4 regions of the Psychrobacillus psychrodurans genome follow, and region 3 is predicted to be linked to each of the others. Evidence: riboswitches for the same ligand, from Rfam matches in the RefSeq annotation. Region 3 holds a riboswitch; each other region holds the start of a gene.

Region 1 (8,187 bases), 1.8 Mb from region 3:
ACTGCTTTTTCTGTATCCTTCATTAAATCTAAAAACTTCTTCCTAACTACTCGTATAAAATCAAAGTGTATAGATGATATGTCGTTCAAAATAATCCACTCCTTTTCTTTTATTATAAAGTAAATATTCAGAAAAACTATATACCCGTAAATAATCAATGAACATAATCTAGATGGCCTATTCATATTTTATCTTTTTCCATATTATGCAATAGAGAAAGAGATTTTGTCTTTCTACTAATTCTAGTATTCATACTAGTAAAAGAAAGGAGGAACTTTAATGGCAGAAAAAATATTTATCAATAACACATTAGCAGCATTTCAAATTACCCTCTTTGTTCGTGAAGGAGAATTCCCGTACAACCAGGATGGAACCGTAACATTTACACTAGAGCCTGGTGAAACAGAGATTGTTACCTATGGTAGCGACACAAATATATTTTTAAATGGACTAACAATCTTTACAATTTATGAAGGTGATCTTTTCAGTTCAGTAAAATTTGTAACAGCTCAAATGAGTGAGTTAGACAATCTTCTTAATACAAATGACACAATAACTATTTCACAAGTACAAACCGATTATGTATTATCTGGTTCCAATATATTTCTGGATGCGGTTAATGATGCTCAGACAGTAGCAGAAATGAGAGCAGCGATTGAAGATCCTGGTTTGGGGCTAAATTTAACAGCTTATAACGTTCTTTCCGAAGCTCAGAGAGATGAAGTAGTAGAAGTATTGCTAAATACTAGACCTGTTGGGGGTTATCCTTCCATTGCAAGTGTCCAAGCATCCCTAGATACGGCAATAAATGAGCTTGTTGATCCAAACAATATTTACGTAAGTGCAGGAGCAGTTGGAGGAGATGGAAGTATTGCAAATCCTTTTGGATCAATTACCGAAGGAATTGCAGCTGTTAATCCTGGAGGAACCGTGCATATTTTAAGTGGCACATATCCAATCACTTCCCAAATTTTAGTTAACAAAATGGGAATAACCTTATTAGGAGAACCTGGAACAACTCTTCTTCTTCAAGCAGATATTATAGCCTTATTAATTACTGCAACTGATACTACGATTAACGGGCTAACAATAACTAGTGATATTCCATATGCAAAGGAATTCATCCAAATTGGTGGTACAAATACAACCTTATTAAATAATACGATATTTGGTCCACCTCAAGCATTGCCAATGTCAAACTGGGTTGTAAACCGGGCAGTAGTACCACAAGGCGGGATAAACATTGTAGTTGAGGGAAATACGTTTTATTCATTACGAACCGGGATATACATTAATCCAAATGTAACCGGCGAGATAGATAATAATGTAGTATATAATACAAAAGGCGGCTTCTTAGTAGACAGAGCTTTCACTACTTTTGTAGGCAACTCATGGGGTATTCCAATGAATGAGTTTGATATCGTATTATTTGCCGGTACAACTACCGGACCACCATATGATAATCTTCAAGCTCTTAGTACAGCTAATAATAATGCAACCATATCTGACCAACGTGTTTAATATAAAGGAAGAAGTAAAAGCCAACTTATTATTTGGAAGTTGGCTTTTTTTCCAGGCATTTCACATATCCCGAATGTTAAGAAGCATTTTTATTGTCCCCCATTTTATATTGGTGAACTTACCACAAAGTACCTGTATCTATTAATTTAAAACCATAGTAATCTATGAAGGTTATAATACTACTTTCAAACTAGAGGAGAATGGGTTTAAGTGAAAAAAGTACTTCCTATTTTTATTATATTTGTCTTATTTCTAAGTTCTCGCCCTATACAAAGTACAGCCACTGGTAGTTCACTTTCAGTGGGGACTGTTCAAATAGATAACGTTAGAGTATTAAGTTTACCTAAACAAGGTTCAACTGTTATCACCACATTAAAAAGAGGAGAAGAATTCCCTGTCATATCTACTTCATCAGGAGACTCATCTACCGATACAGTGCATACTGTAAGTCCTGGAAATACATTATGGAAAATTTCAAACCAATACGGGATTCCACTTAGTGCACTTCAAGAGACAAATAAGCTTACTTCAGCAGAAATTCGAATTGGACAGAAATTAATAATTCCACAAACACATACACTATATACTGTTATAAAGGGTGATACTTTATGGAAGATTTCTGAAAAGTTCAATGTAACTATTAATGATTTAACTAAGTTGAACAGACTACAATCTTCAAACCTAGTTGTCGGTCAAAAATTAAACATTCCCGATTATTACGTACAAGTTCAGTTGTTGGGTGGTAAAAAAGGCTGGGTTAATAAATCACTTTTAAAACAAAAGAACCAGCAACGAATCGTAATGGGATGGAAGTATAACGGAAGTTCGCAAAATTATACACAACAATTGAAGCACTCTAATTTAAATGTGGTGTCACCAAGATGGTATACTTTAAACAACACAGGTAATTTTGTTCTAATTACAGCTGACACAAATTATCTGAAAGATGCACACAACAAAGGCAAGAAAGTTTGGCCCCTAATTGGAAACAAATTCGACCCAGTTTTAACTGACTTGGTATTAAGTAATCCAGAAAAACGCAAAAAATTAGTGTCAACTCTTAAAAATTCTTTAGTTCAAACAAAAAGCGATGGAATAAATGTGGACTTTGAAAACATCGATCCGAAAAACAAGCAAGATTTTATCCGCTTCGTAACCGAACTTAAAAACGCTCTTCATCCACACGGAATTAAAGTATCTGTTGATGTTACTCGTGAAAACAATGATCCTTTTTGGTCTGGAAGTATAGACCGTTATGCGTTAGGTCAGGTTGCTGACTATATCATTATGATGGGTTATGACGAGCATTGGGGAGGTAGTCCAGTAGCGGGCTCTGTAGCTTCTATGCCATGGGTTCAAGAAGGTATTGAACTGTTAATGAAAGACGTACCATCTCACAAGATTATCTTGGCGGTACCTTTCTACACAAGAGAATGGATTACTAATTTAACGACAAAAAAAGTGAAAAGTATCGACCGTACAATGGGTGAGGTTGAACAAATTATCTCTTCAAAAAATCTTATAAAAGTTTGGGATCAAAATACCCAGCAAAATTATGTGGAATTTACTGTAAACGGGGATAAGCACCAAATATGGGTGGAGGATAAACAATCTATCAAACTTCGTATTGACCTCGCTAACCAATTTAACTTAGGTGGAGCAGCTGCTTGGTATATCGGCTCTGAAACACCTGATATTTGGAATATATACCATTTCAACAAGTAAATGGAGTGTGAAATCCAAAAATTTAATAACTATTTTCAACCTGAGTCCATATTTAGATGAACTCAGGTTGTTTTAATTTTCCACTAAAAGTAAAAGTCCCCAGTCTTTCTCTGAATTATGAGTTGTCTGAGAACCTAGTACCATACATCTTCTCGCCTGAATCTTATTTCTCATATCAGGAAGTCACCCATACTTTATATATATTTAATCCATCCTGCTGAGTATTGACTCTAAATGTGTGTATCGAAGCTAATCTAAAAGCAAGAGAATAAGCAATTTTGTAGTCTGGGGTTATATATCCATCGTAAATTCTTTCGTAAATTTCATTTGCTAAATAATCGCCCCAAACATCGGCTTCATACAATGTTTCAAAAATTATTTCTTCTCTTTTCCACCTAATATTCATAGCTACACCAACTTTGTAAAGTTATTCCCATTCATATGGTGTTTCTTGGTAAACATAATAATTCAACCAATTGGAAAATAGCAAATGTGTATGTGACCGCCATGAGTTCATTGGCTTTTGTGTTGGATCATTGTTTGGAAAATAATTTTCTGGAACATCAATCTCCACACCTTTTGCTATATCTCTTTGGTATTCATCTGCAAGTGTTGTTGCATCATACTCTAAGTGACCAGTAATCATAATATGCTTTTTATCTTTAGATATTACTAGGAAAACACCTGCATCTTCCGAATTGGAAAGCAATATCAGTCGAGGGTCTTGTTTAATCTCGTCGTATAACACAGCAGTGTAACGAGATACAGGTGCATAAAATTCATCATTAAATCCTCGTACTAATTGAATGGTTGGATCGGATAACCGATGACTAAATACACCAAAACATTTTTTGGGCAGGTCGAATTTACCAATACTATAATGATGATAAAGCGCTGCCTGCGCTCCCCAACAAATATGAAGAACAGAGGTCACATGCGTTTTGGACCATTCCATTATTTCAGTCATTTCTGGCCAATAATTAACATCCTCGAATGATAAATGCTCAATTGGAGCACCTGTAATAATCATTCCATCAAATTTTCTGTGTTTGATATCCTCAAAAGTAGTATAGAAAGTATCTAAATGAGTTTTACTAACATTTTTGGAATCATGTGTTGCCATATGTAAAAATGTCACATTTACTTGGAGGGATGTATTCCCTAATAATCGTAACAATTGAAGTTCGGTTTTCTCCTTTTCAGGCATAAGGTTCAAAATAATTATGTTTAATGGACGTATATCTTGAGTTATTGCTCGGTCGGTATCCATGATAAATATTTTCTCTTTTTTAAGAAGTTCAGCTGCAGGTAATTGTTTAGGTATATTTATCGGCAAAATAGTACTCCCCCTTAAATTTAAAAACCCTCTTTCCTTTATATAAGAAAAGAGGGTGAACGTTTTGCTCTCGATTCTTATCTTTCAAGAAATTATATCTTGTAGGAGTTAGCACCTTTCTGATAAATCAGAGGTTGCTGAAGCTTCAACGGGCCATGTCCCTCTGCTTCTCTTGATAAGAGTTATTAAATTATATTGTTCTTTATTAAAGAATATTAACATGTGTTTTCCAATAATTCAACTTCTTTTAAACTTTGAAACGATTCACTGCTTCCGCAAGTTTATCACTAAGATCTGTTAATGTCTCAGATGCTGTAGCTACCGATTGAATTGCTCGTAACTGCTCATCAGATGACGCACTCACTTCTTCACATGCAGCTGCAGTTTGTTCTGAAGTTGCGGCCATCACTTGAATAGTATCTACTACCTGATCTTTATAGTTGGAAACTTGTTCAATTTCTGCTGAAACTGCATCAATAGATGTTTGTAAACTATTCATCAATATTGATATTTCACTAAATGTTAACTCTGTATCAGTTACAACAGAACCCTGTTCACGGAATGTTTTGATGGTGTCTGTCATTTGTTCCCCTACAATATGGGATTCACTTTGTAGCTCCGTAATAGTTTGTTTTACTTCCTCTGTGGCTTTAGCAGATTGCTCTGCAAGCTTTCGCACCTCATCCGCAACGACCGCAAATCCCTTTCCATGCTCACCTGCACGGGCCGCTTCGATACTTGCATTCAATGCGAGGAGATTCGTTTGTGATGAGATTTCCATAATGGTTTCCATAACACTGCCAATCGCTTTTACTCTAACTTCTAAAGTTGTAAACAATGTAGACATGGAGGTAAGATTAGACTCCCAGTTTTGGAAAGAAGTTTTCAATTCACTCATTTGGTTTTGACCATTTGTATTCATTAAATTTGCTTTAGTAGCTATATCAGTCATCGTTATTGATTTTTCGTTAATGAGATTGATTTGCTCGCTTAAGTGTACGGAACTCTCGGTTACTTCACCAGCATCTTCTGCTGATTTAGATGCACCTTCTGCAATTTCACTAACTGCTAATGACACTTGTTCCGCTGAAGCATTTGTTTCTTCAGCTACAGCACTTAAATTTTCAGAATTTGACTGCACATTATTTGCGGACTCTTTTACAACCTGAATAATTTCATTCATACTGCTAGTCATTTTGTTAAAGTTTGTAGCAAGTTGACCAATTTCGTCCTTAGACCTTATATTCGCTTGTACAGTTAAATCTCCATCAGCAATAGAATCCATTAATTTTTTTAGTTGTCCGATTGGTTTTAAAATAGCGCTAATCATGAAATATAATACGATAAATATGGTTGCCTCAATGGCTAAAACAATTATTATTATCATTGTACGTATACTGTCTGCTGTTTGGTTTATCTTATTTCCCTCATAAACAGCTCCTATTTTCCAATCCAATTCTGGTATAGTTGTAAATACAGTAATTGTATTAGTACTCTCCGTTCCGTCAGTTACATTTCCACTTTCCGAGGAACTAGATAGCATTTTTTTGACTGATGAATTCTCAGATATGTTTTCACCAAATAAAGTAGGATGAACTATAGCATTACCATCTGCATCCACAATAATCGGATAACCTTCATAACCTAACTCATTGTTTGCTAACGTTTCTGTTAATTTGGATAATAGAATATCAATGGCTAGTACTCCAACCACTTGGCCATCTCTAATAACAGCTTTTGCACCAGAAATTGCATATTCTCCAGTAGAAGCATCTACAAAAGGTTTAGACCAGCTGAAACTGTCTTTATTGGAAACGGCATTTAAATACCATTCCCTTGAAGTAGGATCAAAATCTGCTCCTAGGTCTGCTTCTGGAATAATTTCAATCGATTTATCAGGTAAAGCTATATAGACTGAAGCTACAGCGTCATACAATGAAACAAATTCATTAAATCTAGTATCTAATCGTTTCTCTAATTGCTTGGCTAAAACTTTATCAGTCGCTTTAGCACTATTTTGAAAATCTACAATATCATTTGAAGTTGATAATTGAATAAGCCCTTTTTCATATGTAGCTAAATAATTCTGAATTGATGTAGACATTTCTTGAACTATAACTTGGCTTTGATCAATTAAATCTTTTTCCGTCTTTTTACTAATAGTGTTCGTACTAATGGTTATTAATGGTGCCATACTTACAATAATTAGAGCCATAACAGCAATAATTATTTTCCACTTTATAGATTTACGCATTACTCATCTTCCTTCTCTATGTATTGAATATGCTCCGATATGAATATTCCATATATAAGTATATTTATACTATTATATCGGCACAATGAGAGAATTTTAATGTATGAATAATAACTTGCTCTTCAAAAAAAAACAAATTTCGGGGAAATACCTTCTTATTTACTTTTCTATCATATTTTCTACAGATGATGAGTTTAAACATAATATTATTGAAAATAAAGGAACTAAAAATAAATCTTCCAATTTGAGATACCTAACTTGTAATCTCACAAAAGAGACCACCTTCTTAAAAGGTGGTCATTAATATTATAAGTAATTCTAATACTTCCTAACCAATCCATTCCTCCAATAAGATTTCAAGTTGTTCTTCTTTTGCTTGAATAGATTCGATAAGCTTTTCATAAATTCCCCAATCAGTTTCTATTATTGCATTTTCTTTTAAATATGAAATTTCACTTTCCAAACATGAAATTTCTTCATCAATTGTTCGCTCTTTTACACGTTCCCTTGTTGGTTGTTTAGTTTTAGTCTTTTTCTCTGAAACATCTTCTACTTCTCGCTTAGAATACATTTCCTCCCATTTTGTTCTAGCCCACTCATATGGTCCTTCAAATGTAGTCAGTTGGGCTTTTTCCAACCAGACAGTTTTAGGAAATAATTTATTTAAAAAATACCGATCATGTGATACGGCCAATATACTTCCATCAAAATCAGCTAAAGCATCTTCAAGTACTTCTCTGGACTCAATATCTAAATGGTTCGTCGGTTCATCAAGAATTAGGAGATTAATATCCTGATGCATGAGCTGTGCTAAGCGAAGTCTCATGCGCTCACCACCGCTTAAATCACCTATTCGCTTAAATACATCTGGTCCATAGAACATAAATTTTGCAAGAATATGTCGTGCATCTCCCTCGACCACATTTAACTCACTTCGAAATACATCAATTAGCCTAGACTTCGGATCCTGAATTTCATAATGCTGCGACAAATAACCTGCCCTGACATTACTACCTAACCGAGCTTCTCCATTGTCAATAGTTATCTCTCCACGCAGAAGATTTAATATAGTGGATTTACCAGAACCGTTTCGACCAACTATCGCAACTCGGTCCTTCCAGTATAGATTTAGCTGAGCATTTTCTAGTAATGCTTTATCACCAAATGATTTATATACATTTTTCATCATTACTACTTCTTTTCCACTTCTAGAAGCAAATTCAAAGGAAAGCTTCATCTTTTTAGGGTCGATTAAAGGTTTTCTAACTTTTACCATTCTCTCTAGTGCCCTTTCCATATTACGTGCCTGACGAAATAACTTTGGATTTGGTGGAACCGCTTCATTTGCCCA
Region 2 (8,187 bases), 1.0 Mb from region 3:
TTCCTGTTTCCAATTGGAAGTATCTACTTCCTCCATAGTCACCTTATCCAACACACCAACACCAATAATTACTAATAGCAGAATACCTAAAATGGCCCATGTACCTTTTTTATGCCATAATTTCATCCATTCATTTTGTATCAAACTAAACAATTTGACCGCCTCCTGTCATTTGAAGGAACTGCTCTTCAAGCGTTTCATGCACTGCTGAAATAGCGAAAATTTGAACCTGTTGGGCAACAAGTTCGTTAATCAGTACTGGTACCTTCTCTTCTTTCAAATCGAGTAAAAATACTCCTTCGTGAAATGTAAATACATAGCCATTTGAACTCAGATAGTTTTCTACTACTCCAGATGGCTCTGCCTTAAGTTGCATACGTGTCTTTTCATCACTTTGAATCATCCGTTCATCAATCAGCTTACCATTTTGAATAACAACAACACGGTCACACATTAACTCTATTTCTGATAGAAGATGACTAGAGACAAAAATAGAAACATTATTCTCCTGTGCTATTTTGCGAAGATACGTCCGGAACTCACGAATTCCAGCTGGATCCAAACCATTCGTTGGTTCATCTAATATTAAGAACTTAGGATCATGTAGCAAGGCTTGAGCTAATCCCAATCGTTGACGCATACCCAAGGAATATGTCGACACCTTTTCATGGATTCGCTTAGTTAGCCCTACCTGGTTAATCACCTCATCTATCCTTGCCTTTGTTACACCATTATGCATTCTGGAAAAATGAAGCAAGTTCTTATAGCCAGACATATACTTATACATTTCCGGATTTTCAACGATAACCCCTACATTAGCAATTGCCTTTTCATAATCATCTGCAATAGATGCACCTTCAATAGTAATAGTCCCGCTTGTAAGATGCATTAGACCTGTCATTAAACGGATAGTAGTAGTTTTACCAGCACCATTTGGACCTAAAAATCCAGTTATTTGACCAGGAAATAACTCTAGGGACATATTATCGATAAGTGTTTTTCCTCTAATAATTTTGGTAATATTCTTTAATTGAACAATTGGCTTACTCATTTACTGTCACCTTCTCTTTCGTTACATTTTTCATCCAGCTTACTGCATCCTGATTTGTGTTAAAGCGGATTGCTTCTAATTCATCCTGGGCAATTACTTTACCATCTTTTAAAACTATTAGCTGATCAAGTATTGGTTCGACTTCATGTAATTCGTGGGTCGATAATATAATTGATTGCGTCTCAACATTCGTATACCGAATGAGCCCCTTTATTAACGACTCACGTACAATTGGATCTAATCCAGAAAAAGGTTCATCCATCACATAGTAAGGAGTATTTCTACCAAGGGTGGCTGCCATCTTCGCTCGACCACGATTGCCTTTTGAAAGCTTTTTCAACTTCACATTTACATTAACCTCTAAATATTCCGCTACTTCCATTGCCTTTTCTACAGAGAAATCAGGGAATTGAGATGCGTAGAATGCGAAAAGTTCCTTCGCTGTATAAAAGCTATAAAACAAATCCATATCAGGTAAATACGCAACGTCCACTGCATTTAATCTAGACAATGACGCTTTATGAATTGTAATAGTTCCTTTTCGAGGTCTTTGTATACCCGCTATCATTTTCAACAGCGTTGACTTACCACTCCCATTTTCTCCAGCTATACCTATTATCTGTCCAATAGGAAACGTCAGTGTTAAATCCTGGATAACCTCCTGCCTCTGATAATTAAATGAGACATTTTGTAAGTGAATCATTTAGTCCCATCCTTTCTCAGCAAACTTTGTACAATCTCTTCCTTTGAAAATCCAAATGCAGAAATAGATTGAAGAAACTGATTGATCAATTCGATTTTCATATCCTCACGTAACTGCGAAATACGCGCCTTGTCTGTTGTGATGAATGTTCCTTGACCACGTTTTGTATCTGTTAGCCCCATCGATTCAAGCTCCTTATATACACGTTGTACAGTGTTGACATTAACACCAACCTCCAATGAATATTCTCGAACTGATTGCATTTTGCCTCCTGGTTGTAAGTTTCCTTTTAAGATATCTCCACAAATTAGGTCAACTAGTTGACTATAAATAGGCTTATCACGAGTGAAATCCTGCGTCATCTCGTAACCACCCTCTCCAACCACTTACAAACACTCCAAAATAACAAAACAAACATTATCCAGCTAAATAATTCCTCTACAATATAAATAGAACCGATATCAAAGATAAAATTGCTTAATGCAATAGTAGGTAAATAACCTTCTATGAATTTTAAAGATATTTCACCTTGGTTCAGTACCTTATTAAATGAAAGAAAACTAAATAGTTTCGGTAATAAACTAGCTATTAAAAAGAATATTACTACTGTAGCAATAAGTGATAATTTTCCGATCCAATATTTACCTTCCAAATAAATTGTCCAGAAGAATAACCATATAATACTTACGGAGATACCGACAAATAGCATAACAACTAATATTAGAAGCTGTAGGATAAGAAATTGCGCGAAGCTACCTAAAATTACATTTGACATGAAATATATCCCTGCTGTAGTGATGAAAATATTACTAACAAAATAAATACCTAAGCTAAATAATAATTTGGCACCAATCAATGTATGCATAGAATGAGGATTATGTAGCCACATATCTTTTTTTCCATTGTCGGTATTTAATGATTTATTAAACTGAGCAAAGTGATTAACAACACTAAAACTAAGCATTAAAAACATTAAAACCATCCTTATCTCTTGAATGGCTGCCTCTGTTATTAAATACCTTTGCAATAGTATTGGAAGAATTAAAATAACTCCAATACTAAATACTGCTGAACCGAAAAGCCATGACTTATAAAGAGTCCATTCCCTCAACAACAACCCTTTCAATTTTTCATCCCCTTTTTTTGTTATCTCCATCAGCATAGTGTATTCGTGTACTAGTTATATATTACACTAATACTATATAATAAAGCTCATTTATTTACAACTAATTTAAATACCAATGTACTTTTTTTGGGGGGATATCAAAATTTACGGCACCTATTAGAGCCCGAAATAGAATTAAATAGGACTCTGGCTCCCCTGAGCTAAACATACTGAAAATTATCCTGCCCTTTTAGAAGTTAAGGAACTTCTCTGACCAAGTTAAAATAACCCCATCAGTAGCGCTGACAGGGTTATTTTAACTATTAAATTCTTACTCTTCATTTTCTACTAGGAACTTTAATCTAGAAAGCTTGTTATTCCAGAATTGTTCATAGTAGTCGAGCCACTGCTTTACTTCCGTCAATGGCTCCGGTTGTAAATGATACACTTTTTCTCTGCCTGACTTTTGACCATTCACTAAACCTGCATCAGTTAATACATTAAGATGTTTAACAATCGCTGTTCTGCTCATATCGTAATGGGAAGATATTTCGGCAATAGACCTCTCTTTGTTTGCTAAGAGTCTAAGGACATCTCTTCTTGTCGGATCAGCAATCGCTTGAAAAACATCCACCTTTTTAACAACTTCTTCCATTAAACTTCGACAACTTGCTTAAATTTGTTTTGTACAATTCCAACCCAACCTTGTTCCATCGTGCCACGGACAGCTGCACCGGACATTTTAGCTTTTGGAACTAGTGCTTCTCCATCTTTCCAACCACCATGAATCAATGTGAATTCAGTTTGAGTACCAATCTCTTTCAAAAGAAATGTAACAAACCAACCATCTGTGTCCCATTGAAATGATAGTTTATGTGGTTCGTCAATCTCAAGCACCTTACATGGTGATGGTCCAAATGGCGACTGTATAGTAAACTCGTATCCTTCCCTAGCTTGAAAATCATTTGGCATAAACCAAGCAGAGATTCCTTCCGCAGTTGAAACATAATTCCATACTTTTTGTATTGGTGCCTCTACTAAAACTGTTTGCGTAATATCAGGTAAATTTTCTTTCATGAAAAAAGCTCCTTTTTCAACTTTGTTATGTAACCCTTAGGTGTTATATTATATATAACCAAAAGGTGTTATGTCAACTTTTAGTATATACTCATTCTTTTGTTTAGCTCAAAATAAGAAAAACCCCATCTACAGTTAGTAGATAGGATTTTAATTTCAAACAATATAGCCAATGTCCGTGAGTACATTATTGATAAATGACTGAGAATATGTAAAGATTTCTTCCCGCTCCGGTTCTTGATAGAGATCATGGAAGCAATTTTTCCATTCTTTGTATTGATATTCAGAAAGTTCTTGTTTTCTTAACCAACTAGCTGCAGCATTTGTATCTGTAATCTTATCCCGCTCTCCAGTCATAACAAGAATCGGTTTATTTGGTATGGAGATGGTCAATTGATTCACAGATTTTATTAGTGCTTGGAGTTCCTTGTACCATTCTGTCGAAATGAAGGTTCTATAGGTGGGATCTGATGCGAATTGTTGGAACACTTCATAATTTCTCGTTAATTCATTTAAGTGAATATCATGATTGATTTTCTGTGGTACTGATAACTTTGCTAGTGTGTTGGTCCATTTCGAAGGGAGCTTTTGAAGCTGTAACCATGGAGATGTTAGTATTACACCAGCGTATTCAATATCTAGTTTACGCAAAACTTTTATAAGTAAAGTGGCTCCAAAGCCATGTCCCATTAAAAATATTGGAAGATCATACGTAACTGCAACTTGCAACGCTTGCTTAATGTAGTTCTTATACTGTTCAAAGGATTCATCATGAATAGTTTTTGTTTTCTTTAATTCTCCATGGCCTGGCAGGTCACCCATTACAATATGATAGTTAGAACTTCTTAACTTTTCAATTAACCAAGCATATCTTCTGTGATGCTCATAAGCACTATGAACAATAACTATTACTGCTTTAGGCTTTCCTTCTGTTTCCCATTTCCACATATAAACAAACCTCTTTTCTTTCCTTGCAATTTCATGGTATTAGGTTTCTTTCAATCTTTATGTCTGATACGATTAATTATAATCTAATTTCAAAAGGAGTGTATGTGAAATGATTTATCCATATAAAGGTAAAACACCGACTATAGACGACTCTGCTTTTATAGCTGATTATGTCACAATAACAGGTGATGTGACAATCGGTCCAGAGACTACAATTTGGTTTAATACGGTAATTAGAGGGGATGTTGCTCCTACTATTATTGGAAGTAAAGTAAGTATACAAGATTTAAGCTGTTTACATCAGAGTCCAAATAAGCCACTTATTATTGAAGATGAAGTAACTATCGGACACCAGGTGACTTTACATAGTTGTACTATACGTAAAGGAGCTTTAATAGGAATGGGATCGATTATTTTAGATGGTGCTGAAATTGGAGATGGTGCATTTATCGGAGCTGGAAGTCTCGTACCGCCTGGCAAAAAAATACCTCCAAATTCATTAGCATTAGGCAGCCCAGCAAAAGTGGTGCGTGAGCTAAATGAAGACGATAAAGCTGATGTACAAAGAATTATCCGGGAATATGTAGAAAAAGGTCAATACTATAAATCCCTTCAAAAATAATTTGTTAATGATCTTTCTGGTAAAAGAAAACTATATATGCTGTTCAATTCCTCCTGAAACGAAAATTAGCTGTATTATTAGATAGTTATTATTTGTATGAAAAAAGGCTTTCCATTATAGGAAAGCCTTTTTTGTTCATACTACTTATAATCCAGCTTTTTCTTTTAACGCTGCAGCTTTATCTGTTTTCTCCCAAGGAACATCAATGTCTGTACGACCAAAGTGACCATATGCAGCTGTTTGTTTGTATATTGGACGGCGAAGATCTAGCATTTTAATAATTCCTGCTGGACGAAGATCGAATAGTTCACGAATGTATGAAACTAATTCAACTTCTTCTACCTTTCCAGTGCCAAAAGTTTCTACAGCAATTGAAACTGGTTTAGCTACACCAATTGCATAAGCAAGTTGTACTTCACAACGATCTGCAAGGCCAGCAGCAACAATGTTTTTAGCAACATAACGTGCAGCGTAAGCAGCAGAACGGTCAACTTTTGTTGGATCTTTACCAGAGAATGCTCCCCCACCATGACGAGCATAACCACCGTAAGTATCTACAATAATTTTACGTCCTGTTAAGCCAGCATCACCCTGTGGTCCACCAATTACAAAGCGTCCAGTCGGGTTGATAAAGTATTTTGTATTTTCATCTATTAAATTTGTAGGAACAATTGGATTAATTACTACTTCTTTAATATCTTTTTGAATTTGTTCTAAAGTTATTTCTGGATGATGTTGTGTTGAAATAACAATTGTATCGATATGAACAGGATTATTGTTTTCGTCATATTCTACTGTTACTTGAGTTTTTCCGTCTGGACGAAGATAGTCTAAAGTTTCGTCTTTACGAACTTGTGCTAATCGGTGAGATAGTTTATGCGCTAAACTAATAGGTAGCGGCATAAGCTCTGGTGTTTCATTACAAGCATAGCCGAACATTAAACCTTGGTCTCCTGCTCCAATTGCATCAATGTCAGAATCACTCATAGAGCCTTCTCTTGCTTCTAAAGCTTGGTCCACACCTTGCGCGATATCAGCTGATTGTTCGTCAATTGAAGTAAGCACAGCAGAAGTTTCTGCATCAAAGCCATACTTAGCACGTGTATAGCCAATTTCTTTAATAGTAGAACGAACTACTTTAGGGATATCTACGTATGTAGATGTAGTAATTTCTCCAGCAACTAATACTAGTCCTGTCGTCACACTCGTTTCGCAAGCTACACGAGCATTTGGGTCTTCTGCTAAAATTGCATCTAGAATTGCATCAGAGATTTGATCACAGATTTTATCTGGATGCCCTTCTGTTACTGATTCTGATGTAAATAATCGACGTTGCGTCATAGATTATTCCTCCTATATCCCGCGAGATTTCTCTCAAGAATTGATACGGTACTCATTCCCATGTCAAGCCATTCAAAATGTTTCATGCATTTTCATCACATAAGAGTAAATGTAATTGCTGTGAATTGAAGTTAACTTGAAGCCGTTTCGGACTTGGCACACAAGGATAAAGGGCGATGTTAAATAAAAAAACCTCTCACTCACGTAAATACACATGAGGAAAGGTATTAATATCATAAGCACCTTTCACTCTTATCAAATCAAGGAATTTCACCTTGTCTCAGGTTTGGCACCTTTGTAATAATAAAACAATTACAGGTTGCCGGGTTTCATAGGGCCTGACCCCTCCACCAGCTCGGGATAAGAGTATCCGTTCAATTCATCATCATACGTAAATACGTAGCAGAAGTCAACTATTTTTTTGTTTGCATTTTATTCACAAAAGAAAAATATTAACTTCATTAGTATAGACTAATTACTTTAATGTGTTATACTATTTCACATATCTAGAAAAACTTCCTCTTTTTTAGAGGAAATATAAAAAAAGGATGGTATATTCAAGATGAATTCAATCGATACTGTGAGTGAACTGAAAGAATTGTTAGCAGGAAATAACGTTAGCAGCCAATTGTCAGTGCCACAACTTGTGGAAAAAGCTACAACAAGAGGAGAAGCTGTTTTAACTTCTACTGGTGCAGTAAAAGCCGAAACAGGGAAATATACTGGCCGCTCCCCACAAGATAAGTATATAGTAGATGAAGCTATTTCAAAAGACAAAATCGATTGGGGCTCAGTAAACCAACCAATTTCTTCTGACGTTTTTGATGCTCTATATAAAAAAATGATTAACTTCTTAAACAAACAAGACGAAATCTTCGAGTTTAAAGGATATGCAGGGGCAGATAAAGAATCACGTCTAGGTATTCAAGTAATTAACGAATACGCTTGGCATAATCTTTTCGCTCATCAGTTATTTATCCGTCCAACACAGGAAGATCTTGCTACACATACAACAGACTTCACTATTCTTTCTGCTCCTAATTTCAAAGCGGATCCTGCTGTAGATGGTACCCGTACAGAAACGTTTATCATTGTATCCATGGAAAAACGCACTGTGTTAATCGGTGGTACTGAATATGCTGGTGAGATGAAAAAATCAATATTCTCTATTATGAACTATTTGCTTCCAGAACAAGACATTTTACCAATGCACTGCTCTGCAAATGTTGGAGATGACGGGGACGTTGCATTATTCTTTGGTTTATCAGGTACAGGTAAAACTACCCTTTCTGCAGATGCTGGCCGTAAATTAATCGGTGATGACGAGCACGGCTGGTCTG
Region 3 (8,187 bases):
TTTTTTGTCGGATGGTGTGGATATCTTTTTTAGAGGCATCATGCAAATTTACTTGCAACTCCCCAAAAGTTGCCATACCACTATCGGCCTTTTCTAAAAAGTTAATGCAGCGTAATAATGTCGTTTTTCCAGAGCCACTTGGACCGAGAATAACTACTACATCACCTTTATCAATAGTTAAATCTACTCCCTTTAATATCTCATTCTTCCCAAATGATTTATGAATTTCATTGATCGTTAACATTTGATAATCCTCCTTAAGCGCTCACATATTTGTATCTGCGTAGACGTTTTTCATATAATTTAAATCCGTATTCGACAAGGCTACACAAAATTATATATACAAGAAAAATATCTATATAAGCTTCCACATAGTTATAGCCTACATTTGCCGCTACCTTCGCTTTTAATGTGATTTCTTGTAAGGACATTGCATATCCAAGTGATGTAGCTTTTATTAGATTCACGGTAGCTGTACAAATATTAGGTAATGCTACGACCAACGCTTGAGGTATTACGATTCTAAGGTAGGCTTGGAAATTTGAAAGTCCAACTGATTGAGCTGCCTCTAGCTGTCCTTTGTTGACCGTGCTTAAAGCCGATCTAAATACTTCTATCAATATAGCTGTAGTGCTGAAAGAGAATACGATAAAAGCGTACCAAATAGGGTTGATATCGTAGACGTTTATGTTGAGATTATACCTCTCAAAAAACAAGGAAAGTATTAAGGGGACACTCGCATAAACGATGAAAATTTGAATAATAATCGGTGTACCTCTTACGAAGGAAACGTATATTCTTGAGAACCAGTTTAATACAGGCACTTGATTGATACGTGTTAAAGCCAATAAAAAGCCTAAAGGTAGTGCAATAAGCAAAGCTACAACGGTAACGAGAAGCGTAATTGGTACACCGGATAATGCAATGAAGAATGTATCGATTAAAAATGTATAATTTAAACCTTCCGACATTATTTACACTCCTTAATTTGTGTTAATTGTATGCTTTCCTTTGCTAAATACTTTTTCAAGCTTTCCAAAGAACTTTTCGATAAGTATGGATAAAATCCAGTAAACTAGTGCAAGCGCGATAAATATCTCTAATGCATGTGTATTATAGTTTGCTGCAATGATTAAATTGGCTTTCCCAACGATATCGATTAGACCGATAGTATATGCAAGTGACCCCTCTTGAAGTAATGCGATAAGGCCATTTCCGAAGTTAGGAAGTGCAACTACAAGTGCTTGTGGGAAAATGATTCTTCTATATGCTTGAAAGGGACTTAAACCAACGCTAACAGCAGCTTCAAATTGACCTTTTTCTATGGACTCATAGGCTGATCTAATAACCTCTGCCATGATAGCTGCGAATTGTAAGGTGAAGGTAATGACGACAAATACTGCTGTATTTAAATCATGTAAATATAAACCGAAGTTATCGGCTAAAGCAGGTACACCGTAATACACTAAAAACAGTAGTACGATAGATGGTGTACATCTTAAAATCGTTATATAGAAGTTTGCTATTTTTTGAGCAATTTTACTCTTTCCAAGCTTCATCATAGCGAGAATCAAACCAAAAAAAGTACCGAAAATAATGGATAATCCAGCAACGACAAAAGTTACTTTTAAAAATGGAAGCAATATCGGAAGTGAGTTCCATATGTACGATACATCAAAGTATTTTTCCATATTGTGCATTATTCCCCCTATGATATTTTAAAGGCTACCTGTGCATCCTGCGCCAGGCAGCCTCTATCCCGAATAAACGGGCAGTGACACTTCCAATCCAAGGCTTTATTCTATAGTAACTACTTATAGGTGGAACAACTGCCCGTAAAACTCCTAAAATAAGGTGGGGTGAAGAAAACCCTACTAATTGTTGTTTTACGTTATAGGAATCTAACAATTATCTTTCAACTTGGTCTAACACTTCAAAAAGGTCTCGACCGTAGAACTCTGTACTGAGTTCATTTGTTTTCTTTTCTTCTTGTAATTGCTTAATAGCTTTATCGTAAGCATCTGCAAATTCTTGCTCTTTTTTGTTGAATAATGGCCATGTCTTGATAACTGCAAATTCATTGTAAACAACTTCATCTTTTAGATTATAGTAAGGACCAGTTTCATCTAAAACCTGTTTTTGGAATGGTCCTTCAATTATTACTCCGCCGTCAACACGCCCCTCATTGACCCATTGGATTACATCCACGGTAAATGCATCACCTGCATCTAGTTTTACAGGGTTATTAGGATTTGCTTTGTTGTATTCATCAATTACAGTATACTGCGCATTATTTGCGGCAATCGGTGCTAAAGAATATTCAGCAGTTGCAAAATCCTCTAACGATTTAATATGCTCATTTTCTTTTTTCAATACGAGACCTGCACTACTTAAACCAAGGAATTCCTTGGGGAAAATAAATTTTTCTGTGCGTTCCTCTGTCCAAAAAGCATTTTTCACACCAACCTGAAACTTGCCTTGCTCTACCCCGATTAATAGATCATCACTTGTAGTCCCTACATATTCAAATTCATATTCAGGTAGTAGTTCATCTACTAGTTTCATAATTTCTACATCATATCCAGTGGCGTTTCCGTTGTCATCCAACCATGAAATAGGTTTAGAGGCCATGTCATATGCTACTTTTACTTTGCGAACATCACCACCTTCTGATGAAGTAGAAGCCTCCCCGGAACTACAAGCCGCTAAAAAAGTTATGGATACTAAACCAACCGCCACTAATTTAAAATACTTATTCATGTTCATTCTCCTTATCCTTTTACTAAGTTTTTATTATTTACTTCTTCTAACGCTGAAAGTGCTAGTTTCTTAATAGTCATATCATCCATAGGAGGATTATGTAGTCCCGCTCGGACATCTCGATAATAGCGTTGTAGTGGATTAGTTCGCTGTAAGCTTTTGGCACCAACTAAACGCATTGCTTTATCAACAATAGTGATGGCTGAATTAGTGACTATATGCTTTGCCACGCTTACTTCATTAGAAAGTAGTTCTTTTGTAACATCATTGTCATAGGAAGTAGCAACTCCATAAATGACTAATCTTGCCTTCGTAAGCTCTAAATCTATTTCTCCTAAAAGCTGTTGAACGTTTGGCAGCTGTGCAATAGATCCGTTCAAGCTATTTGGTGAATGGGTATTGGCAAATTGTACTGCGTAGTCTCTTGCTGCCTGTGCGATTCCGAGATAGGTCGCTGGTATATGTAATAGCCACCCATTAATCTTTCCACCACTTGCGAACTCGGGGAGCTCTACTAGATTTGACTCATGAACGATTACGTTATTCAATACTAAGTCATTACTACTCGTTCCTCGCATGGATACAACATCCCAGGTTTCTTCAATGGAAAGGCCAGCTGTATTGCGAGGAATAAGGAAGAAACCAACTTTTTCTTTTTCCTCAATCCATGCAGATGTTAAAAAGTAGGATAGTACAGGGGATGCGGTCGTGAATATTTTACGTCCATTTAGTACCCAAGAATCTCCTTTTCTTATGGCTATAGTTCCAGGCCTACCCCCACGCGTTGGGCTTCCAGTTTGAGCTTCACTGACAGAACGATTTATGAGTGCGCCATTTAATACTTCTGCTGCAAAAAAGTCGAGTTTCTCTTTTTTCCAAAGTTTGTTTTCAAATAGTTCACCAACAACACCTAAGCTCCAACCTACTGATAGGGCTGTGTTGGCATCAAAGCTAGCAAGTGTTTCTTGTAAAAGAACCATATCGTATACAGAAAATCCATTACCACCATACGATTCGGGTAGTGTAAGGCTTGCATATCCGATATTGATCAAATCATCCACGTTTTCTTTTGGAAAAATAGATTGTTCATCAATTTCGGCGGATTTACTTTTAAATTTTTCTTCTAACTCATATAACTGATTGATCCAATACTGCTGTTTTTCCGTTTTGATGTACAAGTTATTCACAGTTGTCGTCTCCTTTTGATTTTAATTATTCCTATGTGTTAAGTTGGTTTTAAATGCAAATAAAAAACCCTTTTGAAAATCAAAAGAGTAAGTAATTTTATGTACACTTATCTCTCAAGTTTCTTGCTGGAAGTAGCACCATACCATAGAAGTGGCGGTTGCTGAAGCATCATCGGACCAGTCCCTCAGCTTCTCTTAATAAGTAGTATGGAGTTGTGGGAATAATCGTACTACTTAATCTGCAAGAAGTCAATAGTAATTCTTATCGATTTAGTATGAATTAAGTGTTTGATTCTATTTTAGGGGTTTTTGAACTGTCATTCAGGGTATAAACAATAGTGTAGATATAAGTAGAGGAGGAGTTTGTTTGGATAAGAAAGTAACTGGAAATAGCAAAGATGAACAATTAGAAAAATTCCGTGTGGACGATCAAGGACAAGCATTGACTACGAATCAAGGACTAAAAATATCTGAAGATGAATTTTCTCTAAAAGCAGGAGAACGAGGTCCTACTTTGATAGAAGATTTCCATTTTCGTGAAAAAATGACGCATTTTGATCATGAGCGCATACCAGAAAGAGTAGTACATGCTAGAGGTTATGCAGCTCATGGGGAATTCGAATTATACGAATCAGCAAGTGAATTTACGAAGGCAAAGTTCTTACAAACACCTGGCACAAAGACTCCAGTGTTTGTAAGGTTTTCTACTGTGGCAGGTTCACGTGGATCTGGTGAATTAGCTCGCGATGCTAGAGGATTCGCTACTAAGTTTTATACGGAAGAAGGAAATTATGATTTAGTAGCAAATAATATTCCTGTCTTTTTCATTCAAGATGCTATTAAATTTCCAGACCTGGTGCATGCTATAAAGCCAGAGCCACACAATGAAATTCCGCAGGCTGCGACTGCACATGATACGTTTTGGGATTTTGTTGCTAACAATCAGGAGACGGCACATATGATCATGTGGACAATGTCAGATAGGGCTATACCACGTAGCTTTCGTATGATGGAAGGGTTCGGTGTAAATACATTTCGTTTCATTAACGAGGCAGGTAAATCCCATTTTGTAAAATTTCATTGGAAACCACTACTTGGTACCCATTCAGTTGTATGGGATGAAGCACAAAAGATAAATGGGAAAGATCCGGATTTCCATCGTCGTGACCTATATGATGCGATTGATAATGGGGATTATCCTGAGTATGAATTTGGAGTCCAACTTATCGCAGAGGAAGACGAATTTAAATTTGATTTTGATATTTTGGATCCTACTAAACTATGGCCAGAGGAAGAGATACCAGTAAAAATTTTAGGGAAGATGACATTAAATCGTAACGTAGATAATGTATTTGCTGAAACTGAGCAAGTTGCGTTCCATCCAGGAAGTGTTGTACCAGGAATAGATTTCTCAAATGATCCACTACTTCAAGGACGATTATTTTCTTATACAGATACACAATTAATCCGTCTTGGTGGTCCTAATTTTCATGAGCTACCGATAAACAGACCTGTTTGCCCATTCCACAATAACCAGCGTGATGGATATGGAAGACAATCGATTAATGTGGGAAGAGTGAGCTATCATAAAAACTCTCTTGCTGGGAATACTCCGATACCTGTTAGTGAAGCTGAAGGTGGGTATTCGCATTATCAGGAGAAGATAGATGCTCGAAAAGTTCGTGCACGAAGTGAGAGCTTTAAAGACCATTTTTCGCAAGCTAAGTTATTTTGGAATAGCATGAGTAATCCAGAAAAAGAACATATTATTAGCGCATTTAGTTTCGAACTTGGTAAGTGTAAAGAATTGACTGTTCGTCAACAAGTTCTAGAGATGTTCGCGAAAGTTGATTTGGATTTATCGAATAAGGTAGCGGAAAATTTAGGACTTGTAGTGCAAGGTGTGAGTACTACAACTACTACAAAATCTTCCCCGGCACTTAGTCAGTTAAATACTTTTATGAAGCCACATACTAGAAAAATAGCTGTTTTAGTTGGAGAAGGGTTTGAAGAGGATTTACCTACAATTCTAGCAGATTTAAAAGCAGGCGGAACAATGCCAGAAATAGTGAGTGATCATCATGGATCAGTTGTTGGAGCTGATGGGACGTTGCTGCCAGTAGACCATACTTTCTTAACAGCTGATTCGGTATTATTTGATGCGGTATATGTAGCAAGTTTACATGGTAAAACAGCTATGTTTGAAAAAGAGGCTACGTATTTCATCAAGGAAGCTTATGCACATTTTAAACCGATTGGCGCTACATTTAGTGGTGAGCAACTAGTCGACAATCTTCACTTTACTGGTCAAGCTGGTGTACTCTCCAAAGAATCTGGGAAAAGTTTCGTGGACAGTTTCTTAAAAGCTATTGCTACGCATCGATTCTGGAACAGAGCAGTATAAATATCAAGTGGGCATGTCCAACTATTAGGACATGCCCATTTTACATAGAATATAAATTATATAGTGTTAGTGAGATAACCTTTGACCATTTTTCTTTGTGTATAATATAGACAGAGGTTTACAGATACTGAGGAGAAGCAAAAGCAGAGGGGGAAATTTCATGCATTATGTAATAATCGGTGGAGATGCAGCTGGGATGAGTGCAGCTATGGAAATTGTACGTAACGATCCAGACGCTCAGATTACAACGCTAGAAAAAGGGCATATCTATTCCTATGGGCAGTGTGGATTACCCTATGTAGTCGGAAAGCATGTTCCTTCTTCAACAGATGTAATAGCTCGAAGTGTAGAAATGTTCCGAAGTAAGTATGGGATTGATGCAAAAACAGGATACGAAGTGACGAAGGTGGATCACATAAATAAAACTGTATCAGGGGTAATCTTACAAACTAGGGAAAATTTTATATTAAATTATGATCGTTTACTTATAGCAACTGGTGCGACCCCAGTTATCCCAAAATGGGATGGTGGTCATTTATTAGGGATTCATACGATTAAAACGATTCCAAATACAGAGGCGATTATCTCAGATTTAGAAAATGTCCAGCAAGTTACAATAATTGGTGGGGGATACATCGGGCTAGAAATGGCAGAGAACTTTGTGGGTATTGGGAAAAAGGTGCGAATTATTCAAAGAAGCAATCAGCTTGCTGGTATATTTGATAACGATGTAGCATCTTTTATACATGAGCATGCAAAGGAAAATAATATAGAAGTATTATTAAATGAAGAAGTTCAATCGTTAAAGGGAGTTAATCGGGTAAATACGGTTATAACAGACAAAGGGAGTTATCCAACTGACTTAGTCTTAGTGGCTGTCGGAGTTAAACCAACAACTGAATTTTTAAAGGGAACTGGCATTGAAATGCAACTAAATGGGGCAGTTGTAGTTAATAATCATTTAGAAACGAATTTAGATAGTATTTATGCGGCGGGAGATTGTGCAACTCATTTTCATCGTATTAAAGAATTGAATGATTATATCCCTCTAGGAACTACTGCAAATAAACAAGGGAGAATTGCCGGATTAAATATGATTGGTCAACGGACAGAGTTTAAAGGTATAGTTGGCACATCCATCATGAAATTTTTTAATTTGGCACTTGGAAAAACAGGTTTATCAGAGAAAGAAGCAAAAAAGCTTGGTATTTCATATGAAGTCCATGTTCAGGAATCAACGGACATCGCAGGCTATTATCCGGGCAAGGAAACGATGCATATAAAACTGATCTACAGTGTTGGTGACCAACAACTTTTAGGTGGCCAAATTATTGGTGGAAATGGTGTAGATAAAAGAATTGATGTATTAGCAACAGCTCTTTATCATCAAATGACCTTTTCTGAGTTATTGGATCTTGACCTTGCATATGCTCCTCCGTTTAATGGAGTTTGGGATCCGTTACAGCAATTGGCAAAACGAAATACTGTAAAGAAATAAAAAAAGTAATGTTGACTATTTCCATTTTGTTGCATATACTAAAAAAAATAATTAGTAACTAGCGAAGAAAAGGACATGAATCATTTTAACTTTCTTATCAGAGAATTGGGTCACCGACTGAAAGCCCTTAAAGAAAAGCGAATGATTTACCACCTTGGAGCAATTATGGGGAACGCATTTATGTAATTATCCATAATCGGGAAACCGTTATCTTATATGAGAGCAAGCATCTATTTGTGTTGCAAATTAGGGTGGAACCACGACCACACTCGTCCCTTTACCGGGATGGGTGTGGTCTTTTTGTATTATGGAAAGTCAGTAAAAAATGATAATTTAAT
Region 4 (8,187 bases), 540 kb from region 3:
TGGGCTGTTTTTTAAATGCAAGTGCACTTAGAATCATCAGTTTACGGAATGCATCTTGCCCGGACACATCGTTAAATGGATCTGCTTCTGCATAGCCAAGGTCCTGCGCTTCTTTTAATGACTCATCAAATTGACATTCATCTTGTCTCATTTGTGTCAGGATGTAATTTGAAGTGCCGTTTAAGATACCTTGAATTCTTTTTACTGAGTTAACTTGTAGTAAATTTTTCAATGTCTTAATAACTGGAACTCCGCCTGCTGTTGTTGCCTCATATCCGATAAATACTCCACGAGACTTTGCACGCTCATGCAATGGGATACTATACTTGGAAAACATCACTTTATTAGCTGTTACAACGTGACACCCTTTATCAATTGCTCTACATAGATAGTTATATGCAGGTTCCTCATTTACGATTGCCTCGAAGACTACTTGAAGACCAGGAATATTGATAATATCCTCAAAGTTATCAGTAACTAGGACACCGGGTGTAGCTATTCTCTCTTTTCCAACATTGTTTACGAGAACCGCACTAATTTCTAAATCTAAGCCTAAAGACTTTTTAAGATCTTCTCTTTTTTCATTTACAATGTGGTAAATCCCTTGCCCCACTGTTCCGAAACCTAGGATTGCTGCTTTTATCGTCGCCATGCTATCTCCTCCAAATGAATCCGCACAATTGAGTTCCAATTTGCTTTTATTAGTAAAATTTATTCGCAGTTATATTAGAAGAACTATTTTACACATTGTAGCCTATTTTCACTCAATTATCAATAAAATTCTACCTAGAGAGGACATTTGTTTTTTCTAGGAGTACCTTTTCGAGTGCAGTCTGTAAATCTTCGACTGCCTCTAGCCCTACAGACAAGCGGATTAAGTCTTCTGAAACTCCCGATTTCACTAAGTCCTCTGGAGTTAACTGCTGATGTGTTGTAGATGCTGGGTGGATTATTAGTGATTTGGCATCGCCAACGTTAGCTACATGCGACCAAATTTCTATATTATCGATAATATTGCGTCCTGCTTCTTTACCACCTTTAACCCCAAAAGTTAGGATCGAGCCAAAACCATTCTGTAAGTATTTTTTAGCAAGCTCATGTGAAGGATGACTTTCTAAACCTAAGTAATTAACCCAAGTCACTTCTTCATTGTTTTCTAAGTACTCCGCAATTTTCTGCGCATTTTCATTGTGCTTTGGTACGCGTAAATGAAGTGTTTCTAATCCTTGTAGAAAGGAGAAAGCTGCTTCAGGACTTAGAGTTGGACCAAAATCACGAAGCAATTGAACACGTAATTTCACTGCAAACGCTACACTTGGAACATCTATTCCGTATCTTAAACCATGGTAGGTTACATCCGGCTGTGTGAATCCAGGGAATTTATCAGAGTTCCAATTGAAATTTCCTCCATCTATGACAACCCCACCGATAGTTGTTCCATGACCGCCAATCCATTTAGTTGCCGAGTGAATCACTACATGTGCACCATGCTTAATCGGATTCGATCCATAGGGAGTAGCAAAAGTACTGTCTACCAACAATGGAACTCCTACTTCGTTAGCAATAGCTGCAACGTTTTCAACATCTAATACATTTAAGCTAGGGTTTCCAATGATTTCTGCAAAAAACGCTTTTGTCTTATCCGTAACTGCTGCTCGGAAATTTTCTGGATTAGTTGAATCTACAAACTTCACTGTAATTCCATATCTCGGCAATGTATGAGCGAATAAATTAAATGTACCACCATACAAATTTTCGGCAGCAATAATTTCATCTCCCGCTCCTGCAATATTTAAAATAGAAAATGCAATAGCTGCCATTCCAGAAGAAAGTGCAACTGCTGCTGTCCCTCCTTCTAATAATGCAATTCGTTGTTCAAAAACATCCACCGTTGGATTCGTAATACGAGAATAGATATTACCAGTTTCCGCAAGAGCAAATAGGTTTTGCGCATGTTCTGTATTTTTGAAAACGAATGATGTAGTCTTGTGAATAGGTACTGCTCGTGAGCCTGTCACTGGATCTGGTTGTTGGCCACCATGTAAAAGTAGTGTTTCTTTTTGAAGATTTGTCATTTGAATTCCTCCTAAAATGTAGTTTAGATGGACGCTTATGGAGGCGAAGGAGGATTAGAACAAACAAAAAACCCTCTTCAATTAAGAAGAGGGTGCAAATTCGCATGTTCCTCCTCTTATCTTCCAAATTCGTATTAGAATTTGTAGGATTTAGCACCTTTCCAAGTTAAGAACTTGTTGGTTGCCGGGCATCGTAGGGCCTATTCCCTCCGCCACTCTTGATAAGAGTATTTAGATTTAGTTTTCCATCTTGTTACACAGTATAGATTTCTATCAAACTATTTGTCAACACTTTTTCGAAAAGTTAAAAAATATTTTGTTTACCCCCCTTCAAAATCTCCCCTTGCATAAATATTACAAATATTCTAAAGTATTCTTTATTTTCTATTTGCGACGAAATTTCTAGTCTTTTATAGTCTAATAAGTATATACTATACGGGAGTATAACGGACTATAAAATATATCTATCTATAGTAAATATTGACCAAGAAGGGTGAAAAAATGAAGAATATACAACAGCTTTTCCAAAGTGAAGATGGTAATGGAAAACAGAGAGAACAGCTATTAGGCTACGTAGAAACAATATTAACATCCATGGATGCTTTGAAAGATCCAAATAAAACGATGCTTGGACCGATACAAGAACGTTCCGCAAACTTTTATAAAGAGTTAATGGAAGATTACGAAGTACCGCTAAATAGCAAAGGAATGGACGAAGTAGTTGGAGAATTGACTGATTTAATGAAGGGTCATCCATATCATACACGAAACTTCGTAACAAATGTTTTGCCAATGGCAAGTATTCCCGGCGTCCTTGGACTATTAACTAACTCATTATTAAATGGTAATAACTTATGGGATGTTTACGGACCAGCTGCAGCTGAATGTGAAGTAAAAGTGGTCTCCATGATGTCGAAGCTAGTTGGATATGATTTTACTGAAAGCTTTGGTTACACAACTTGGGGCGGACAAGGCGCTGTGTTCAGTGGCTTGCGTATGGCAATAGCAAAACAGTTCCCTAACGCAAAAGAAGAAGGCGTTCCAAATAATTTATACTGTTTTGCATCTGAAAATGCACATTATAGTTTATTGAAGTCTGTAGAGGCTGTTGGTATTGGAAGCAATCATCTAGTTCGTGTCAAAGCTGGGACGGATCATTCTATGGATATGGAAGATCTAGAAATGCGATTAACGGAAGTTATTGAAAAAGGCGGCATTCCTGTGTATATAGTTGCAACTACTGGTGCAACAGATAACTTTGCTATTGACGATGTAAAAGCGATTAAAGAAATGGCCACAGCTTTCGAAGGTAAATATAATTTGAAACCTATCCATATTCATGCCGATTCTGCACTTGGTGGATTTTATGCATTCTTTAATGATTATGATTTTGAAAATAACCCTCTACATTTTGAACAAGAAGTACTAGTAAGTCTTCAACATATTCGTGAACGAATGCAGTATATATCATTGGCTGATAGTTTATGTTTTGATTTCCAAAAGCTTGGACAAACTCCTTACTTAACGAGTCTGTTTTTAGTGAAGGAAGGTAAATATCTAGGTTTATTGGACTTAGAAGATTTTGATACGCCGTATGTTGGAAATAGAGGGTATGGATCGTATCACACTGGTTATACGTTAGAATGCTCACGTATGGGTAGTTCGATTGCCATTTATGCTGCATTGTTGGCGTTTGGTAAGACGGGATACCAACAGCTCCTAGCAAATTATGTTCGTGTGAATTTAGCATTCCAGGAGCAAATAGCTATAAAGATTCCTTCATTATATGTGGTAAATGAATCGAATATCGGACCTATTACTGCTTATCGCTATTATGAAAAAGGATTGAATTGGAGAGATGAACAAGCAGGCCGTTATTCACTGGCACAAGTAAAAGAAATCAACGCTTTAAATTCATCGCTATTTGAAGTGTTAGGGAAACATCGTGATGATGTCTTTTTCGGTGATACAACTCGTGTATGCACTGTAGCAGTTTGTGATTCAGATGAACTGGTTCCTGTTGCAGCAGCGAAATTCTTTTCTATTTCACCGTATACCGAAGTGGAGCACATCTCAGCAATGGTAGATTCCCTTCATCATTCCATCACTACATTGGAGGCTGTAAAAGATGAAGTTATTTACTAAACTAAAGAGTTCTATGTTATATAAATATATTCTAAGTTTTATAGTACCGATCGCGCTATTCTCCATCATTTTTAGTTTAATATTGTTCATCTTCTCTAAAGCAATTATAGACGATTACGTTATCGACCAATTCGAAACTACACTACAATTAGTATCTGATGATGTTTTTGACGATCTAGATTCTGATCTAGTTGTAAGTGCTGATAGTGATAATGACGAACAATACAGTACATTACTAGACAAATTAAATGAAGCAAAAGCGAACCACGATGTGGAAAATGTGTATGTTCTTTCACGTTCAAATGGAACTGAACATATTGTTGCATTGAGTGATACGGATGACCGTAATGCCTCTTATACATTTGATGAAAAAATGAATGAAGCTATTGACAAAGGGGAAGTCAAAATTAGTGACATCTATACAGATGAGTATGGGACCCACAAATCTATTTTCATTCCCTTCAAGAATACAGATATAATTCTAGGATTAGATATGGATGCATCATTCATTACTTTACTAGAAAGCCAAATTATTAGGTTATCCATATCGATTACATTGATCTTTATTGTATTAGGTACGATAATTGCTTATTTCGTAAGTAAACGCATTATAAATCCTATTAAAGCTGTTACCGACTTTGTAGAAGAAGTAGCGAAAGGGAATCTAACAGTAGAGCATTTGCAAATTAAAGGCAATGATGAGATTGCACAGCTCTCTCATGGTATTAATAATATGACTGGGGATTTACGTTCCTTAATTACTCATATTGGCGAAAATGCTGAGCAAGTAGCAGCAACGTCGGAGGAGTTATCAGCGAGTTCTGAAGAAACAAGCGCGTCAATTCAGCAAATCACTTCCTCCATGCAAGAAGTTTCCGTTGGTTCAGAAAAACAAACAGCGGCTATAGAAGAAGTGGAGAAAAATGTTTCTACTATTTCTGAAGCTATGAGTAAAGTGGCATTAGAAGTTAATAGCGTGTCTGGCAAGGCTTTAAACGCATCTGAAATTGCCTCAAAAGGTAATGATACCATCCACATGGCCGTTCAAAAAATGGACACCACATCCGATGCTATTAATGCTACTTCAGATGTTGTAAAACGTTTAAGCGATTATACGCAAGAAATTGGGGATATTGTTTCATTAATTACAGAAATAACTGATCAAACAAACTTACTTGCATTAAATGCTTCAATTGAAGCAGCACGTGCAGGAGAGCATGGTAAAGGATTCGCAGTTGTTGCAGAAGAAGTACGAAAATTGGCAGATCAATCGCGTGAAGCTGCCAATAGTATTAGTACTCGTATTGATACGATTAAATCAGAATCTTCTCATGCGGTTAAATCGATGGCAATAAGCTATGATAATTTAAGAGATAGCGTTACTACATTTGATGAGGCGGGCAATGCCTTTAAAGATATCTATACAGCTGTGAGCGAGTTAACCAAACAAATGAATGATGTTAACAGCGTCGTTGAAGGTATGAACAAGGGTGTACTTAACATTGCTGGTTCCATGGAACAAGTAAGTGCTATATCTATTCAAGCATCTGGGAATATCCAGAATGTAGCGGCAGCATCTGAAGAACAAGCAGCGAGTATGGAAGAGATTACAAATTCCTCTAATAACTTGGCTGGTATGTCGGAACAATTACGTAACGCTGTTCATAGATTTGATATTTAATGTTAAGAGAGTCTCAATTCCATGTAAATGGTATTGAGGCTTTTTTATTTTCAGATTTAATTTGTTTTAAAACCCAGCACTATAAAATACTTGTATAGTCCCCTTTAAGAATGCCGTATATTTCTAAATCTATTATTCCTTTACCAGACCATATAGTAGCTTGTCTTAATAATCCTTCTTTCATAAAACCGTTTTTTAAGAGGACTTTCTTTGATACCTCGTTTGCAGGCATAACCTCAGCTTGAATTCTGTTTACATTAACTTCTTCAAATAAAAACTTTACTACCATCCCAACCGATTCAGTTGCAATTCCCTTACCCCAATTATCCTCTGCCAAAAAGTATCCAATAGAGACCGTGTTCACTTTTTGGTTAAAATCCATAGCTTCTATAATTCCCACTAATTTATCACTTTGATGTTTCTGAAAGATTCCCCACTTCACTCTACTTTTTTTGTGATAGTCTCTATCAAAATGCCCAATCATCTTCCTTACCGTTTGTACATTATGCTTTGGAATGATTCCACAATACTCAAATACATTTTCGTTATCGTAAATTTTATATACTTCCTCTAAGTGCACATCATCTATTTTTTTTAATACTAGATTAGCAGATTCCAATACTGGGAAATCTCCAAAAACTATTTCTACATTCATATTTTTCTCTCCTTAAGTTACGCCAAATAGACAGTCATTTTCTTTTCATTTGTTTTTTTATAATTTGGAAGCCCATATTAATTAGACCATAATGCTATTCACTCGGCTGAATTCCCATTAAGTCTTATTTCTTCAAAAAAATAGCTAATAGGACTTCCTTTGTATCCATACCGACGAAAGCTAAAAATTAGATACGGTAATTTTAATACGTTTTTCATAATCGATAGTTTCAATTTTAAGAGACTCTATTAAAGGACAAGATTGATTAATCATTGATCAATACGGAGAATGCGGTACTCATATAACTCTAGGTATTTATGTTAAAATAAATGTGAGATTTTAGGAGCATTCACTTAAACTAATGGTCCAGTTTAGTTGAATAAGAAGGTATTTTTGCGATTGTGTTGAATAAGTAAATTATTATATGGGAATTCAAGTAAATCAACATCTCTCATATTAGCGACATACTATACGAAAAACCCCTTTATAAGGAGAAAGCATATGACAACACTTGCAATTTTGGAGCTATTCATAATCCAATTGATATTACCGACAGTGTTTATTATTTCATTATGGAAAGGAAACTTTCCTAGTAAATTGAACTGGTTGACACTGGTAGTGTTTACAGTTCTATTTACAACCTGGCAATTTTTTTCATCGTCATGGGATTGGTTCAGTTATTATCTAAGATTCATAATGATGTTCTTTTTGTTACTGTCGACTTATAGTTCATGGAAAAAAGTACGTTCACTTCCATTTCGCATCAAATTCAACCGTAGCCAAAAGATGTCACTGAGTTTCAACGTGCTTCTTTTACTTGTTTTCGGTGCTTATAATATTTTGACATTCAGTGGTTTTACAACTAAAGATGATGCCGTTGAACTCGACTTTCCGCTGAAAAACGGGACTTATTATGTTGGTCAGGGTGGAAATCATGTGCTAATTAACTATCATAATGCTTATGCCAGTCAGCAATATGCCATAGACGTTGTTAAGTTGAATAAATTCGGGATACGAGCAGCCGGTATTTACCCAGAAGAACTTGATAATTTTTTCATATATGGAGAACAATTATATAGTCCGTGTACCGGTATAGTTCTCGAAGTCCGAAATGATTTACCAGATTTGACACCTCCCGATGCTGATTCTGAAAATGCAGAAGGAAATTTCCTCAACTTACTCTGTGAGGATGAAGATGTAAATGTCTATATCGCACATATGCAAAAAGGAACTGTTGTTGCAAAAGAAGGAGAAAGAATACAGAAAGGACAGCCAATTGGGTTAGTCGGCAATTCAGGAAATACATCCGAACCACATTTACACATCCATGCTGAAAAAAACGGGGTAGGTGTGCCAATCCATTTCAATGGAAGATTTCTAATAAGAAACAGCTTGGTGTGGTAAGCGGAGGTATTTAAGTTTTAGTCTTATACAACGACCGGGTTCTTTACTTCAAAAAGGAGTAAAGATATTATTTTAATTCAGCCTCTACCTTTAACATAGCCTGAACAAAATACATAGAACACTTCCACTTTAAAATTCTGAAACTTCTTATCTTTTCATTCGTTTAATATATTGAAGTTAGTGGGAGGTGAAAAATGGTTGTTTCAATGATTAGTATCCTCGTTATT

The links. Region 3 has a riboswitch for S-adenosylmethionine ahead of ACQCPR_RS18290 (acyl-CoA dehydrogenase family protein). Riboswitches for the same ligand answer to the same signal wherever they lie in the genome.
Region 1: another riboswitch for S-adenosylmethionine. It lies ahead of metA (homoserine O-acetyltransferase MetA); the one in region 3 lies ahead of ACQCPR_RS18290 (acyl-CoA dehydrogenase family protein).
Region 2: another riboswitch for S-adenosylmethionine. It lies ahead of metK (methionine adenosyltransferase); the one in region 3 lies ahead of ACQCPR_RS18290 (acyl-CoA dehydrogenase family protein).
Region 4: another riboswitch for S-adenosylmethionine. It lies ahead of ACQCPR_RS01175 (O-acetylhomoserine aminocarboxypropyltransferase/cysteine synthase family protein); the one in region 3 lies ahead of ACQCPR_RS18290 (acyl-CoA dehydrogenase family protein).

Annotation. Positions count from the first base shown of each region.
Region 1 is NZ_CP189791.1:1,866,350-1,874,536, reverse strand. It holds gene ACQCPR_RS08855 (DUF1572 family protein) at 1-89, opposite strand, end outside; gene ACQCPR_RS08850 (hypothetical protein) at 280-1,521, shown strand; gene ACQCPR_RS08845 (LysM peptidoglycan-binding domain-containing protein) at 1,732-3,246, shown strand; gene ACQCPR_RS08840 (hypothetical protein) at 3,422-3,652, opposite strand; gene metA (homoserine O-acetyltransferase MetA) at 3,674-4,582, opposite strand; SAM riboswitch class I at 4,657-4,764, opposite strand; gene ACQCPR_RS08830 (methyl-accepting chemotaxis protein) at 4,830-6,836, opposite strand; gene abc-f (ribosomal protection-like ABC-F family protein) at 7,165-8,187, opposite strand, start outside.
Region 2 is NZ_CP189791.1:2,646,137-2,654,323, forward strand. It holds gene ACQCPR_RS12765 (ABC transporter permease) at 1-153, opposite strand, end outside; gene ACQCPR_RS12770 (ABC transporter ATP-binding protein) at 146-1,051, opposite strand; gene ACQCPR_RS12775 (ABC transporter ATP-binding protein) at 1,044-1,754, opposite strand; gene ACQCPR_RS12780 (GntR family transcriptional regulator) at 1,751-2,116, opposite strand; gene ACQCPR_RS12785 (hypothetical protein) at 2,113-2,880, opposite strand; gene ACQCPR_RS12790 (ArsR/SmtB family transcription factor) at 3,191-3,514, opposite strand; gene ACQCPR_RS12795 (SRPBCC family protein) at 3,514-3,936, opposite strand; gene ACQCPR_RS12800 (alpha/beta hydrolase) at 4,093-4,884, opposite strand; gene ACQCPR_RS12805 (gamma carbonic anhydrase family protein) at 4,994-5,506, shown strand; gene metK (methionine adenosyltransferase) at 5,651-6,847, opposite strand; SAM riboswitch class I at 7,097-7,214, opposite strand; gene pckA (phosphoenolpyruvate carboxykinase (ATP)) at 7,410-8,187, shown strand, end outside.
Region 3 is NZ_CP189791.1:3,694,214-3,702,400, reverse strand. It holds gene ACQCPR_RS18310 (amino acid ABC transporter ATP-binding protein) at 1-244, opposite strand, end outside; gene ACQCPR_RS18305 (amino acid ABC transporter permease) at 258-971, opposite strand; gene ACQCPR_RS18300 (amino acid ABC transporter permease) at 984-1,700, opposite strand; gene ACQCPR_RS18295 (transporter substrate-binding domain-containing protein) at 1,909-2,760, opposite strand; gene ACQCPR_RS18290 (acyl-CoA dehydrogenase family protein) at 2,772-3,947, opposite strand; SAM riboswitch class I at 4,052-4,152, opposite strand; gene ACQCPR_RS18285 (catalase) at 4,315-6,351, shown strand; gene ACQCPR_RS18280 (FAD-dependent oxidoreductase) at 6,512-7,849, shown strand.
Region 4 is NZ_CP189791.1:223,021-231,207, reverse strand. It holds gene ACQCPR_RS01180 (homoserine dehydrogenase) at 1-652, opposite strand, end outside; gene ACQCPR_RS01175 (O-acetylhomoserine aminocarboxypropyltransferase/cysteine synthase family protein) at 783-2,075, opposite strand; SAM riboswitch class I at 2,189-2,303, opposite strand; gene ACQCPR_RS01170 (pyridoxal phosphate-dependent decarboxylase family protein) at 2,577-4,220, shown strand; gene ACQCPR_RS01165 (methyl-accepting chemotaxis protein) at 4,204-5,901, shown strand; gene ACQCPR_RS01160 (GNAT family N-acetyltransferase) at 5,981-6,556, opposite strand; gene ACQCPR_RS01155 (M23 family metallopeptidase) at 7,058-7,960, shown strand; gene ACQCPR_RS01150 (glycerol-3-phosphate acyltransferase) at 8,155-8,187, shown strand, end outside.